DNA from 4 places in the Streptomyces tirandamycinicus genome. Region 2 is predicted to be linked to each of the others. Evidence: riboswitches for the same ligand, from Rfam matches in the RefSeq annotation. Region 2 holds a riboswitch; each other region holds the start of a gene.
The links. Region 2 has a riboswitch for cobalamin ahead of DDW44_RS07730 (cobalamin biosynthesis protein). Riboswitches for the same ligand answer to the same signal wherever they lie in the genome.

Region 1: another riboswitch for cobalamin. It lies ahead of metE (5-methyltetrahydropteroyltriglutamate--homocysteine S-methyltransferase); the one in region 2 lies ahead of DDW44_RS07730 (cobalamin biosynthesis protein).
Region 3: another riboswitch for cobalamin. It lies ahead of DDW44_RS20440 (ribonucleoside-diphosphate reductase subunit alpha); the one in region 2 lies ahead of DDW44_RS07730 (cobalamin biosynthesis protein).
Region 4: another riboswitch for cobalamin. It lies ahead of DDW44_RS15800 (energy-coupling factor ABC transporter permease); the one in region 2 lies ahead of DDW44_RS07730 (cobalamin biosynthesis protein).

The regions. Positions count from the first base shown of each region.
Region 1 is NZ_CP029188.1:5,837,053-5,840,691, forward strand. It holds gene metE (5-methyltetrahydropteroyltriglutamate--homocysteine S-methyltransferase) at 1-1,245, opposite strand, end outside; cobalamin riboswitch at 1,434-1,654, opposite strand; gene DDW44_RS25480 (3-hydroxybutyryl-CoA dehydrogenase) at 1,901-2,770, opposite strand; gene aceB (malate synthase A) at 2,767-3,639, opposite strand, start outside.
Region 2 is NZ_CP029188.1:1,730,403-1,734,041, forward strand. It holds gene DDW44_RS07715 (class II aldolase/adducin family protein) at 1-166, opposite strand, end outside; gene DDW44_RS07720 (inorganic phosphate transporter) at 643-1,962, shown strand; gene DDW44_RS07725 (hypothetical protein) at 1,975-2,196, shown strand; cobalamin riboswitch at 2,330-2,488, shown strand; partial or broken gene DDW44_RS07730 (cobalamin biosynthesis protein) at 2,520-2,774, shown strand; partial or broken gene DDW44_RS07735 (ABC transporter permease) at 2,768-2,881, shown strand; gene DDW44_RS07740 (hypothetical protein) at 2,886-3,026, shown strand; gene DDW44_RS07745 (RNA polymerase sigma factor) at 3,143-3,639, opposite strand, start outside.
Region 3 is NZ_CP029188.1:4,598,035-4,601,673, reverse strand. It holds gene DDW44_RS20455 (carbon starvation CstA family protein) at 1-163, shown strand, start outside; gene DDW44_RS20450 (YbdD/YjiX family protein) at 178-384, shown strand; gene DDW44_RS20445 (GNAT family N-acetyltransferase) at 474-974, shown strand; cobalamin riboswitch at 1,029-1,171, shown strand; gene DDW44_RS20440 (ribonucleoside-diphosphate reductase subunit alpha) at 1,297-3,639, shown strand, end outside.
Region 4 is NZ_CP029188.1:3,578,071-3,581,709, forward strand. It holds gene dhaK (dihydroxyacetone kinase subunit DhaK) at 257-1,249, shown strand; gene dhaL (dihydroxyacetone kinase subunit DhaL) at 1,253-1,939, shown strand; gene DDW44_RS15795 (PTS-dependent dihydroxyacetone kinase phosphotransferase subunit DhaM) at 1,936-2,340, shown strand; cobalamin riboswitch at 2,358-2,577, shown strand; gene DDW44_RS15800 (energy-coupling factor ABC transporter permease) at 2,607-3,299, shown strand; gene DDW44_RS15805 (energy-coupling factor ABC transporter substrate-binding protein) at 3,296-3,639, shown strand, end outside.

The DNA of each region.
Region 1 (3,639 bases), 4.1 Mb from region 2:
GGTGATCGCCGCGCTCCGGGCCCGTACCGCCGGGTCGTGGGTGATCGGGGAGCCGGCCCGGGAGGCCAGGTCGGCCCGGTTGGCGGCCAGCTCGGCGGTGATCGCGCCGGTGCCCTCGGAGAGGCCCCTGGCGAGGGTGACGATCTCGTCCGTCTTCTGCCCGGCGAAGGCCAGCCAGCGCAGGATCTGCGCGTCGATGTCCCGCTCGGCCGCCGCGTCGAGGGGCACATGGAGGAGGGAGCAGGAGGCGGCGACGTCGACCCGGCCGGCGAGCCCGAGCAGGGTGCCCAGCGTGGCCAGGGACTTCTCCAGGTCGTTCACCCAGATGTTGCGGCCGTTGACCACCCCGGCGACCAGGCGCCTGCCGGGCAGGCCCCCGGCGGCCGCGAGTGCTTCGAGGTTGGCGGCGGCGGCCTCGGTGAAGTCGAGGGCGAGCCCGTCGACGGGGGCCTTGGCGAGCACCGGCAGGGCGTCGCCGAGCCGGTCGAAGTAGGAGGCGACGAGCAGCTTCGGCCGGTCGCGGAGCCCGCCGAGGTACGCGTAGGCGCGGGCGGCCGCGTCGAGTTCGGCTGGGGTGCGGTCCTGCACCAGGGCCGGTTCGTCGAGCTGCACCCACTCGGCTCCCGCCGCCCTCAGGTCGGCCAGAATCTCCCCGTACACGGGCAGCAGGCGGTCCAGCAGGGTGAGCGGGTCGAAGCCGGCGGCCACGCCCGGGGCGGGCTTGGCCAGGAGCAGGTAGGTGACCGGGCCGACCAGGACGGGCCGGGCGCTGAGGCCGAGCGCGAGCGCCTCACCCAGCTCGCCGACCTGCTTGCCGGAGTCTGCCGCGAACATGGTGTCCGGTCCCAGCTCGGGCACCAGGTAGTGGTAGTTGGTGTCGAACCACTTCGTCATCTCCAGCGGCGCCACGTCCCGGGTGCCCCGCGCCATGGCGAAGTAGCCGTCGAGGGCGTCGGCGTCGACGGCCGCCCGGTGGCGGGCGGGGATCGCGCCGACCATGACCGTGGTGTCGAGGACGTGGTCGTAGTACGAGAAGTCCCCGGTGGGCACCTCGTGCACGCCGGCGTCGGCGAGCAGCCGCCAGTTCGCACGGCGCAGGCCGGCGGCCGTGGTCCGAAGGGCGCCGGCGGTGACGCGGCCCTTCCAGTACCCCTCGATCGCCTTCTTCAGCTCCCGGTTCGGGCCCTGACGGGGGTAGCCGAACACGGTGGCCCGTGCTGCCGCGGCTGCGGACTTGTCGGTCACGGAGATCTCCTTCGCGAGATGATTCCCTGAGGTCCCGGAGAAGGGGACGAGCGCGCGAAGGTGGCGGACCGGGCGGAGCGGCCCCGCGTGGCGGGCGCGGTCGTCCGTCTGGTCTGAACTCCCCCGGACCACGTCCGAGGGCGCCGCCGACCCGCCCTCGAGGTCACCGGGATGTCCGCGCACGGTGGTCCGCGCACGGGCAACGGGCAGGTCTTCGGACTCACGGGCACGCCACTCCACGAAGGAGGGCACCTACTGGCCGTCGCTTCCCGGACCCGGGCGGGTCCAGTGCGTGTGACGGCGGTCGTTCCCGCTCACCGCTGCGGGGCAGTCCCGGATTCCCACCGGGTTCCCTCTTACGACGCAGCCCGCCTGGCGGGCGGGGCGAACCAGCTGCACGGGCCAGCCTACGGCGCGCACCGGCCCCGCGGACAGCACCGTCCGTCCTTCGGATGGTGAGGTCGGTGGTGAGGCGGGACGCGGTCCGCGGTGCTCGGAGCGGCCGAAGGGCGGGGAGCGCGCATCGCGCTCCCCGCCCCCTCCCCTGTTGCTCCCCCCGGCTCCCTCGTCCGGTGGGGTGGGGCCCGGGCCCCTCAGCCCGGGCCGACCGGGCTCCTCGGCCCGGTGGTTCGGTTCCCGCCGCCGTCGCGGCCCCTCAGCCGCGGTCGTACGTGTGGAATCCGCGGCCGGTCTTCCGGCCCAGCAGCCCGGCCTCGACCATCCGCTGCAGCAGCGGCGGCGGGGCGTACAGCGGCTCCTTGAACTCGTCGTACAGGGACTCCGCGATGGAGGCCACGGTGTCCAGGCCGATCAGGTCCGCGAGCTTCAGCGGGCCCATGGGGTGGGCGCAGCCCAGTTCCATGCCGGCGTCGATGCCGGCGGCGGAGGCGAATCCCGACTCCGCCATCCGGATCGCGGACAGGAGGTACGGCACGAGCAGGGCGTTGACCACGAAGCCGGCCCGGTCCTGCGACCGGATCACGGTCTTGCCCAGCAGGCGCGCGGCGAAGTCCTCGACCGCCGCGGCGGTTTCCGCCGACGTGTGCAGCGAGGTGACGACCTCCACCAGCGGCAGCACGGGCACCGGGTTGAAGAAGTGCAGTCCCACCACCCGGTCGGCGCGGCCGGTGGCCATACCGAGGCGCATCACGGGCAGGGAGGAGGTGTTGCTGGCGAGGATCGCCTCCGGGTCTTCGACGATCTTGTCGAGGGCGGCGAAGACCCCGGTCTTGGCGTCGGGGTTCTCCACGACGGCCTCGACGACCAGCTGCCGGTCGGCCAGGTCCTCGAGGTTCCCGGTGAAGACCAGCCTGGACAGGGCGTCCCGCGCCGTGTCCCGCTCCAGCTTCCCGCGCCCGACCGCCCGGTCCAGGGAGGCGACGACCCGCTCCCGTGCGGCGCAGGCGGCCACGGAGTCCACCTCGCACACCACGGTGTCCAGTCCGGACCGCGCGCAGACCTCGGCGATACCTGCCCCCATCTGGCCGCCGCCGACGACGCCGACGCGCCGGATGCCCGCGCTCATGATCCGGCCCCCGCGCGCTGGACGAGGTGACGGGAGTAGGCGTCCGGGGTGAAGAACAGCGGCAGTTCGGCGGCCAGGGCGGTGCGTTCGAAGAGGGCGCGGACCTCGTCGACGGCCGCCCAGGGGAACTCGGCCGCCAGCGCGTCGAGTTCGTTGTCGAGGAGGCGCAGCACGGTCTCGCGGTCGACGACGCGGTGCCGCAGCCACTGCCAGATCTGCACCCGGGCGATCTCGGCGGTGGCGGCGTCCTCCATGAGCCCGTGCAGCGCGACCGCGCCCTGCCCGCGGAGCCAGGCGTCGAAGTAGCGCAGGGCGACGGCGATGTTGGAGCGGATTCCCTCGGCCGTGGGCGGACCGCCGGCACGGCGCACGGACAGCAGGTCGGCGACGGTGACCTCGACGTCGTCCCGGGTCCGGTCGAGCTGGTGCGGGCGGTCCCCGAGGACGCCGTCGAACACCTCGCGGCACAGCGGGACGAGGCCGGGGTGGGCGACCCAGGACCCGTCGAAGCCGTCCTCCGCCTCCCGTTCCTTGTCGAGTCTGACCGTGGCGAGAGCCGCCTCGTGGGCTTCCGGTTGCCCGGCGGGGACCTGGGCGGCCATGCCCCCGATGGCGTGCGCGCCGCGCCGGTGGCAGGTGCGGACGAGCAGCTCGGTGTAGGCGCGCATGAACGGCGCCGTCATGGTGACCTTCGCCCGGTCGGGGAGCAGGAAGTCGGTGCGGTGGCCGAAGGTCTTGATGAGGCTGAAGAGGTAGTCCCAGCGGCCGGCGTTGAGACCCGAGCTGTGCTCCCGGAGCTCGTAGAGGATCTCCTCCATCTCCACGGCGGCGGTGATGGTCTCGATGAGGACCGTGGCCCGGATCGTGCC
Region 2 (3,639 bases):
GCACCCCGGTGGGGGTGACCAGCACGATGTCGCCGTCGGCGGCGGGGACGCGGACGGAGACGTTGCCCGAGGTCCCTACGACGAGGCCGTCCGCGACGGTTCTGCGGGCGGTGGCCACGAGGTCCGACCAGGCCCGGGATATCGCTTCGTGCTCCTGTTCGGTCATGGGGGCGATCCTGTCAGCCGGGGCGGGCGGCAGCGGCGGCGGGGAGGTGGCGAGGCCGCCACGGGCACTGCGGCGGGGAGGTGGCGAGGCCGCCACGGGCACTGCGGCGGGGAGGTGGCGAGGCCGCCGGCGGCCCGGCGCCGGCCGGCCGATCGGCCGCAACTGACCGCGGGACTCGCCGCGGGAGGTCCGGAGTGACCAGAATCTCTTCCGCCGTTCATCCGCGCGACGCCGCCGGGTCGTGTGGAGGCCGCCGTGCGGCCGCCGACGACCGCTACGGGCCCGCAGTTCGGGGCGACGGCGGGCGGCGCGGACCCGGCCCGGGGGCTCCGGTGCGCCGCCGCGGACACAAGCGGAGGGACCGCAACCCACTTGGAGACACTCCGCAGCCCATCCCAGTTCACCTTCCGTTCACTCGACAACCCTACGTTCACCCGCGCCACTACCATCCGAACGATTGCCTGGGTACCCGGTTCATGGAGCACATCACCCTGCTGCTCGCGATTGTCGTCGTGACAGCACTCGTGTTCGATTTCACGAACGGCTTCCACGACACCGCCAACGCCATGGCGACGACCATCTCGACGGGTGCGATGAGACCGAAGGCGGCAGTGGCGATGTCCGCCGTGCTGAACCTGGTCGGCGCGTTCCTGTCGGTCGAGGTCGCCAAGACGATCTCGGGCGGCATCATCAACGAGGAGGGCATCCGGCCAGAGGTGATCTTCGCCGCGCTGGTCGGCGCGATCCTCTGGAACCTGCTGACCTGGCTGCTGGGCCTCCCGTCCAGCTCCTCCCACGCCCTCTTCGGCGGCCTCATCGGCGCCGCCGTGATGTCCGCCGGGTTCTCGGCCGTCAACGGCGGCACGATCGTCACCAAGGTCCTGATCCCGGCCGTCGCGGCGCCGCTCGTCGCCGGCCTCGCGGCCCTCGTCGCCACCAGGCTGACGTACCGCATCGGCGGCACCACCGAGAACAGGTCCACCTCCAAGGGCTACCGCGCCGGGCAGATCGCCTCCGCCGGCCTGGTCTCCCTCGCCCACGGCACCAACGACGCGCAGAAGACCATGGGCGTCATCACCCTGGCGCTGGTCACCGGAGGCGTCCTCGCGCCCGGCTCGAACCCCCCGATGTGGGTCATCGTCTCCGCCGGTGTCGCGATCGCGCTCGGCACCTACCTCGGCGGCTGGCGCATCATCCGCACCATGGGCAAGGGGCTGACCGACCTCCAGCCGCAGCAGGGCTTCGCCGCGCAGACCAGTGCCGCGACGGTCATCCTGGCCTCCTCGAACCTCGGCTTCTCGCTCTCCACCACCCAGTCCTGCTCGGGTGCCGTGATGGGTGCCGGCCTCGGCCGCAAGGGCGGTGTGGTCCGCTGGTCCACCGCGACCCGGATGTTCGTCGCCTGGGGCCTGACCCTGCCCGCCGCCGGCCTGGTCGCCGCGGCCGCCGAGTTCCTGACCAAGCAGGGCACCTGGGGCATCGCCGCCGTGGCCGTGCTGCTCGTCGCGGGCTCCGGGGCCATCTGGACGGTCTCGCGCCGCAAGCCGGTCGACCACACCAATGTCACGGACGACGAGATCGAGCCCGCCGGCGTCGTCACCACCGCCATCGCGGCCGTCTCCCCGCCCCCGGCCGGCGTCGCGGCGACCCCGGCGACCGAGCCCGGGACACCGGACGCCGCGTCTACCGCGTCCGCCGCGTCCACGGCAGCCCCGGCGACCGAGCCCGACGCGCTGACGGCCCCCGTCCCGGCCCAGGCCTCCGAGTCCGCTCCGGCGCCCGCCGCCACGGTGTAAGGAAAGAACGACATGAAGATCGACTGGGTAGCTCTGGGCTCCGTCTTCGGCGTGAGCCTCGTCGTGACCGTCGCCCTGGTGGGCCTGTTCACCCTGGGCATCGCGGGTCTCTCCAGGCAGGAGGCCGCGGCCGCGCAGGGAGGCTCGGCCGGCCTCGCCCGCACCGGCGCGTACGCCTGCTTCGCGCTCTGCGCGGCGGCCGTGGCCTTCGGGATCTACTTGATCGTGGTCTGACGCCGCGGCACGACCTCCGGCAGGGGCCGGGCGCACCTCCGGGTGTGCCCGGCCCCTGCCGCATGCCCGCCCCGCACCCCCGCCGCGCCGGCCGTGCGCCCTGTCCCGTCGCAGGTCAAGGGCGAGTTGACGGGCGTTCGGGGCCCGTGGTGGACTTCCGGGGCCACTTACGGCGGCAGAAGAGGAAGCCGGTGCGAATCCGGCGCGGTCCCGCCACTGTCACGGGTGCGCTCCCCCAGGAGCACCAGGGAGCACCCCGGAGCCAGGAACTCTTCGCCGCCGGTCACGTCGAGCCGGGGCGCGGACCCTGAGTGAGGACGAACATGCCTGCCGAACCCGGGGGGCCGGCTCTGCCGCGCCCGGACATCACGTTCGCGTACGGCGCCGCCGCCGGACTGGCCGGTGACCTGCTCCTCGGCGATCCACGCCGCGGGCACCCGGTCGCGGTCTTCGGGCGGGCGGCCGCCGCGGTCGAACGGAGACTCTGGCACGACCACCGCGGCTGGGGCACCCTGCACACCGCGGTGTGCGCCGGGGGCGCGGTCGCCGCGGGCGCGCTGGCCGCGGCCTCAACGCGCCGATGATGTCGATGTACCCGGCGGTCGCCATCATCGTCACCGCCCTGGGCTTCACCCTGCTCGGCGAGGCCATGCGCGAAGCCCTCGACCCGAAGCTGCGAGGTTGATGTCATGCCACTGCTCGATGTGGACGAACTCACCGTCACCTTCGGCGGTCGCGGCCGCAAGGCCGCCAAGGCGGTCGAGACGGCCAAGGCGGTCGAAGGCGTCGAGGCCGTCCCGGCGCGGGGCGCCGGCGCCGCTCGCGGGTGACGCCCGCCGGGCCCGGCCGGTCCGTTCGGCCGGGGTCCGGCGGTCCGTTCATCCCGGGCCGGCGGGGGCGCGCGGCCGGGGTCCGGCGGTTCCGTGCGTCCGGGACCCGGCGGGACTCAGTCCAGATAGCCGCGCAACTGGTCGGCGTAGGCGTGGTCGCGCAGCTTGCCGAGCGTCTTGGACTCGATCTGGCGGATGCGTTCCCGGGTGACGCCGAAGATCCGGCCGATCTCCTCCAGGGTGCGGGGCCGGCCGTCGGCCAGTCCGTAGCGCAGCTGGACGACCTTGCGCTCCCGCTCGCCGAGCGTGGAGAGGACGGCTTCGAGGTGCTGCCGCAGCAGCAGGAAGGCGGCGGACTCCACGGGGGACGCGGCGTCGCCGTCCTCGATGAGGTCGCCGAGGGCGACGTCGTCCTCCTCGCCGACCGGTGCGTGCAGCGACACCGGTTCCTGGGCGAGCCGCAGCACCTCGCCGACGCGTTCGGGCGCGAGATCGAGCTGCGCGGCGACCTCCTCCGCCGTGGGCTCGTAGCCGTGTTCCTGCAGCAGACGCCGCTGGACCCGCACGACGCGGTTGATGAGCTCCACGACGTGGACGGGCACGCGGATCGTCC
Region 3 (3,639 bases), 2.9 Mb from region 2:
GATCAGCAAGCCGGAGACCGTCCGGCTCGCCGAGGTCCCGTACGTCGAGTCGAAGCTCGTCGCGCCCGCCGGGCTGTTCGCCACCAAGGAGGAGAAGGCGGAGCTCGCGACGGCCGGCGCCGGCGCCGGCGGCCACGAGGCTGCCGGAAGCGGCAGGACGTGAGTACCGTGGCGGGTATGGCGATGGTGAGCGGCGTGCGGCGCGCGGTGGGCTGGATCCGCTGGTACGTGCGCGAGGTCTCGGGCGAGTCGGTGTACGACCGCTATGTGGCCCACACGCGGTCGCACGACCCCGACGCGGAGGTGATGTCCCGCCGCGAGTTCGAACGCCGCCGCACGGACGAGCGGGAGGCCGACCCCCGCAAGGGGTTCCGCTGCTGCTGACCACCCGGTCCGACCGCCGCCCACGGGCCTCCGCGCCCCCTCCGGGGAAAGCGGAGGCCTGCGCCGTACCCGTGGAGCACACTGCCGACATGGACATCACCATCAGGCGCGCGGAGCCCGGCGACCACGAGGCCCTCGGGGCGGTCACGACGCGGGCGTACCTCGACGGCGGGCTGCTGGACTTCGGCGAGGACGACCCCTATCTCGCCGTGCTGCGGGACGTCCCCCGGCGGGCCGCGGAGGCCGAGGTGCTGGTCGCGGCCGACCGCGGGGGGCGGATCGCCGGCGGGGTGACGTTCACTCCGTACGGCGGGCCCTGGGCCGAGGTCGCCGGCCCGCTGGAAGCCGAGTTCCGGATGCTGGCGGTCGACCCGGCGGCCCGCGGCCGGGGAGTGGGGGAGGCGCTGGTGCGGGCGTGCGCCGAGCGCGCCCGGGCCCTCGGCTGTCAACGGCTGGTCCTCTCCACCCATTCCGCGATGCACGCCGCCCATCGCCTGTACGGACGGCTCGGCTTCGCGCGGACACCCGGGCGGGACTGGACACCCGTGCCCGGCATGCCTCCCCTGCTGACCTACGCCCTGGAGCTCTGAACGGGCTCACGACACAACATGTGGGGGGTGCCGCAACTCGCCGCCCCTACATGTATGCTCGTGCTCGCTGTCGACGCAGGGGAATCCGGTGGGAATCCGGAACTGTCCCGCAACGGTGTACCGGCGTGCGCCGGTCCGAAACCAGGACCCGTACGCCCCGTGTGAGTCCGAGAACCTGCCGACGGTGCGCCCGGACCGTCCGGCCCGGGTGCCCAGACGTCCGGGCCTCGCGGAAAAGGCCGGTGGACGCGGTCCGCCCTGCCCGGGTGTGCGTCCGTGCCCCCGCCCCGCCGGCCCCCAGCCGAGCGAGGGAGAGCACCCCGTGACCATCGCGCCGCCCGATCCTGCTTCAGCGCAGCTCGCCGACGGACCAGGCACCGCGCTCCTGCGGACCCTGACCGAGCTCACCGCCGACCTGCCCGACGCCGACCCCGGCCGGGTGGCCGCGGCCGCTCTCCGGGGCCGTCACGCGGGCTCCGACGAGGCCGAACTGCGCGAACTGGCCACGGAGGCGGCCGCCGGGCTGATCTCCGAGGACCCGGCGTACTCCCGGCTCGCGGCACGACTGCTCACCCTCACCATCGCGGACGAGGCGGCCGGCCAGGGCGCGTCCGCGTTCTCCGGCTCGATCGCCGTCGGCCACCGCGAGGGGCTGATCGCGGACCGCACCGCCGCGTTCGCCGGGGCGCACGCCCGGCGTCTCGACGCGCTGGTCGACCCGGACGCCGACGACCGCTTCGGCTACTTCGGCCTGCGCACCCTCTACAGCCGCTATCTGCTCCGGCACCCGATCACCCGCAAGGTCATCGAAACCCCGCAGTACTTCATGCTGCGCGTCGCCTGCGGTCTCGCCGAGGACGACTCCCCGCGCGCGCTGGACGAAGTGGCGTCCCTGTACGGGCTGATGAGCCGCCTCGACTACCTGCCGTCCTCCCCCACGCTCTTCAACTCCGGCACCCGGCACCCCCAGATGTCGTCCTGCTACCTGCTGGACTCCCCGCTGGACGAACTGGACTCCATCTACGAGCGCTACCACCAGGTGGCACGGCTCTCGAAGCACGCCGGCGGCATCGGCCTGTCGTACTCCCGCATCCGCTCCCGCGGTTCGCTCATCCGGGGGACCAACGGCCACTCCAACGGCATCGTGCCGTTCCTGCGCACGCTGGACTCGTCGGTGGCCGCCGTCAACCAGGGCGGCCGGCGCAAGGGCGCCGCCTGCGTCTACCTGGAGACCTGGCACGCGGACATCGAGGAGTTCCTGGAGCTGCGGGACAACACGGGCGAGGAGGCGCGCCGCACGCACAACCTCAACCTGGCGCACTGGATCCCCGACGAGTTCATGCGCCGGGTGAACGCCGACGCCGACTGGTCGCTGTTCTCCCCCGCCGACGTGCCCGAGCTCGTCGACCTCTGGGGCGACGACTTCGACGCCGCGTACCGCAAGGCGGAGGCCGCCGGGCTCGCCCGCCGCACCATCCCCGCCCGTGAGCTCTACGGGCGCATGATGCGCACCCTCGCCCAGACCGGCAACGGCTGGATGACCTTCAAGGACGCGTCCAACCGCACGGCCAACCAGACCGCGGAACCCGGTACCGTCGTCCACTCCTCCAACCTGTGCACCGAGATCATCGAGGTGACCGACGACGGCGAGACCGCCGTCTGCAACCTCGGTTCGGTGAACCTCGGCGCGTTCGTCGTACCGGACGCCGCCGACGGCGAGGAGGTGATCGACTGGGCGCGGCTGGACGACACCGTCCGCACCGCCGTGACCTTCCTCGACCGGGTCGTCGACATCAACTACTACCCGACCGAGCAGGCCGGCCGCTCCAACGCCAAGTGGCGCCCGGTGGGCCTGGGCGCGATGGGCCTGCAGGACGTCTTCTTCAAGCTGCGCCTGCCGTTCGACTCCGCCGGGGCGAAGGCGCTGTCCACGCGCATCGCCGAGCGGATCATGCTGGCCGCCTACGAGGCGTCCTGCGACCTGGCCGAGCGCCACGGATCCCTCCCGGCGTGGGAGCGGACCCGCACCGCCCGGGGTGTGCTGCACCCCGACCACTACGACACGCAGTTCGCGTGGCCCGAGCGCTGGGCCGCGCTGCGCGAGCGTGTCGCCGCCACCGGCATGCGCAACTCGCTGCTGCTCGCCATCGCGCCGACCGCCACCATCGCGTCGATCGCCGGTGTGTACGAGTGCATCGAGCCGCAGGTCTCCAACCTCTTCAAGCGCGAGACGCTGTCGGGCGAGTTCCTCCAGGTGAACTCCTACCTGGTGGACGACCTGAAGCGGCTCGGCGTGTGGGACGCGCAGACCCGGGAGGCGCTGCGCGACTCCGGCGGCTCGGTGCAGGGCCTGAACTGGATCCCGGCCCAGGTGCGGGAGCTGTACCGCACCGCCTGGGAGATCCCCCAGCGCGGCCTGATCGACATGGCCGCGGCCCGCACCCCGTTCCTCGACCAGTCGCAGTCGCTGAACCTCTTCATGGAGACGCCGACCATCGGCAAGCTCTCCTCGATGTACGCGTACGCCTGGAAGCAGGGCCTGAAGACCACGTACTACCTGCGGTCCCGCCCCGCGACCCGGATCGCGCGGGCCGCCTCGGGCGCCGCTCCGGCCGCCACCATCCCCGTCCAGCAGGCCGCCGACCCCGAGGCCGTCGCCTGCTCA
Region 4 (3,639 bases), 1.8 Mb from region 2:
CCACCGCCGGACGGCCGCCCCGCACCCACGGTCGCCCGCCGGACGCCCGTCCCGCACCACCGACCACCCGCCGGACGGCCACCGCCGCGGGACCTCCGGCCGGTCCCGCGGACCATGCCGCCGGATTCGCGGGAGCGCGGTGCCGGGCGGGCCGTTTGCGCCGATACTGGCAGAGGGTGTGCGGCGCGTTCCGCCACGGCCCGCCTGAGAGGACACCGTCCGGAGTGCTCGTCGCCAGTCTCATCAGGAGGTTCCCATGAGGATGCTCATCAACGTCCCCGAGACGGTGGTCGCGGACGGCCTGCGCGGCCTGGCCGCTGCGCATCCCGGGCTGAACGTCGACGTGGAGAACCGGGTCGTGGTCCGGGGCGACGCCCCGGTCGCGGGCAAGGTGGGTTTGGTGTCCGGCGGCGGGTCGGGGCACGAGCCGCTGCACGGCGGGTTCGTGGGGGTCGGGATGCTCTCGGCGGCGTGCCCCGGCGAGGTCTTCACGTCCCCGGTACCGGACCAGATGGCCCGGGCCGCGGCGGCGGTGGACAGCGGGGCGGGTGTGCTCTTCGTGGTGAAGAACTACACCGGCGACGTGCTGAACTTCGACATGGCGCAGGAGCTCGCCGAGGACGAGGGCGTCCAGGTGGCCAAGGTGCTCGTCAACGACGACGTGGCCGTCCAGGACAGCCTGTACACGGCGGGCCGGCGCGGCACGGGCGCCACGCTCTTCGTGGAGAAGATCGCGGGCGCCGCGGCCGAGGAGGGCGCCCCGCTGGAGCGGGTCGAGGCCGTCGCCCGCCGGGTCAACGAGCGGTCGCGCAGCTTCGGTGTCGCGCTCGGCGCCGTCACCACCCCGGCCAAGGGCACCCCGACGTTCGACCTGCCGTCCGGCGAGCTGGAGTTGGGAATCGGCATCCACGGCGAACCCGGCCGTGAACGGCGGCCGATGATGACCTCGCGGGAGATCGCGGACTTCGCCGTGGAGGCGGTCCTCGACGACCTCCGGCCGTCCAGTCCGGTGCTGGCCCTGGTCAACGGCATGGGCGCGACACCGCTGCTGGAGCTGTACGGGTTCAACGCGGAGGTCCACCGGGTGCTGGCCGAGCGCGGTGTGCCGGTGGCCCGGACCCTGGTCGGGAACTACGTCACCTCGCTCGACATGGCGGGCTGCTCGGTGACCCTGTGCGAGGCGGACGAGGAGATCCTGCGGCTGTGGGACGCCCCCGTGGAGACGCCCGCCCTGCGCTGGGGCCGCTGAGCCATGCCCGGCCCGGCCGGCGACGGCGGTGCCGCGTCCGCGGGCCGCGACGACGCGCACAAGGGAGCCGACGTGCCACGAGACGGAGACGCGGTGCTCGACGCGGAGTTCTTCCTCCGCTGGATGAACGCCCTCGCCCAGGCGGTGAACCGGGAGGCGGCGCGGCTCACCGAGCTCGACGCCGCGATCGGGGACGCCGACCACGGGACCAATATGCAGCGGGGTTTCACGGCGGTGACGGCCGCGCTGGAGAAGGACGCGCCGGACACCCCCGGTGCCGTACTGATGCTGACCGGGCGGCAGCTGATCTCGACGGTCGGCGGGGCTTCGGGGCCGCTGTACGGGACGCTGCTGCGGCGCGCGGGCAAGGCCCTCGGCGACGAGGCCGGGGTGTCGCGGGCGCAGCTCGCCGAGGCGCTGCGCGCGGGGATCGCGGCGGTGGCCCAGCTGGGCGGCGCGAAGGCCGGGGACAAGACGATGCTGGACGCGCTGGAGCCGGCGGCGGTGGCGCTGGACGAGTCCTTCGCTGCCGCGCGCGAGGCCGCGGAGGGCGGCGCGGCCGCGACCGTGCCGATGCTGGCGCGCAAGGGCCGCGCGAGCTATCTGGGCGAGCGCAGCGTCGGGCACCAGGATCCGGGGGCGACGTCCTCCGCCCTGCTGATCGGCACCCTCGAGGAGGCCGCGCGATGACCGGCGTGGTCGGGATCGTCCTGGTCTCGCACAGCGCGCAGGTCGCCGCGTCGGTCGCCGACCTCGCCAGGAGGCTGGCCGGCGCGGGCGACGGCGTGCCGGTGGCGGCGGCCGGCGGCACCGCGGACGGCGGCCTCGGCACCAGTTCGGAGCTCACCGCCCGCGCCGCGCACGAGGTGGACCGGGGGGCGGGGGTGGCGGTGCTGGTCGACATCGGCAGCGCCGTGCTGACGGTGAAGGCGCTGCTGGCCGAGGGGGACGAACTCCCGGAGCGGACCAGGCTCGTGGACGCGCCGTTCGTCGAGGGGGCCGTCGCCGCGGTGGTCACGGCGGCCGCCGGGGCCGATCTGGACGCGGTGGTGGCGGCGGCGGAGGAGGCGTACGGCTACCGGAAGGTGTGACCGTACGCATCCGTACGCGGCTTGTGATGCACCTGGTCAACGCACTAGTGTCGCAGGGCCTTGGTGAACGGGAAACCGGTGGAGTACCGGTGCGGCCCTCGCCACTGTGATCGGGAAGTCCGGCTCTCTCCGCAAGGAAGCCACTGGACCGCCGCGGGAGACCGCGGTGTCCGGGAAGGCGGAGCCCGGGCGGCATGACCCGTCAGCCAGGAGACCGGCCAGGGCGCGTTGTCCATCCACGAGGTGCTGGAGAGGTCTCCCAACCCATGCATATAGCCGAGGGGTTTCTGCCCCCTGTGCACGCGGCCGCCTGGGCCGCCGCGTCCGCCCCCTTCGTGATCCACGGTGTACGGGCGCTGACCCGTGAGGTCAGGGCGAACCCCGAGTCCACGCTGCTGCTCGGCGCGTCCGGCGCCTTCACCTTCGTGCTGTCCGCGCTCAAGATCCCTTCCGTGACGGGCAGTTGCTCCCATCCGACCGGAACGGGCCTGGGCGCGATACTGTTCCGGCCGCCGATCATGGCGGTCCTCGGCACGATCACCCTGCTCTTCCAGGCGCTGCTGCTGGCCCACGGGGGACTGACCACGCTCGGCGCGAACGTCTTCTCGCTGGCGATCGTGGGGCCCTGGGCCGGGTTCGGGGTGTACGCGCTGCTGCGGCGGTCCGGGGCGCCGCTGATGGTGGCCGTGTTCCTGGGCGCGTTCACCGCCGACCTGTCCACGTACTGCGTCACCAGCGTGCAGCTGGCGCTGGCGTTCCCCGACCCGGGCAGCGGTGTGGTGGGGGCCCTGGCCAAGTTCGGCGGGATCTTCGCGGTCACCCAGTTCCCGCTGGCGATCAGCGAGGGCCTGCTCACCGTCCTGGTGATGCGGCTGCTGGTGCAGTCGAGCAAGGGTGAGCTGACCCGGCTCGGGGTGCTCCTCCAGGGCGGGGCGAAGAAGGAGGCCGCAGTCCGATGAGCCGCAACGCGAAGATCAACACACTGCTGCTGGCGATCGTGGCCGCGCTGGCGGTGCTGCCGCTCGCACTGGGCCTGGGTGACCACAAGGAGGAGCCCTTCACCGGCGCCGACGGCGAGGCGGAGACCGCGATCACGGAGATCGCCCCGGACTACGAGCCCTGGTTCGCCCCGCTGTACGAACCGCCGTCCGGGGAGGTCGAGTCGGCCCTGTTCGCCCTCCAGGCCGCGCTGGGCGCCGGTGTCCTCGCGTACTACTTCGGGCTGCGCAGGGGCCGACGGCAGGGCGAGGCCCGGGCGGCGGCGCGGGACGGCCGGACGGCTACGCGGGACGGCCGGGC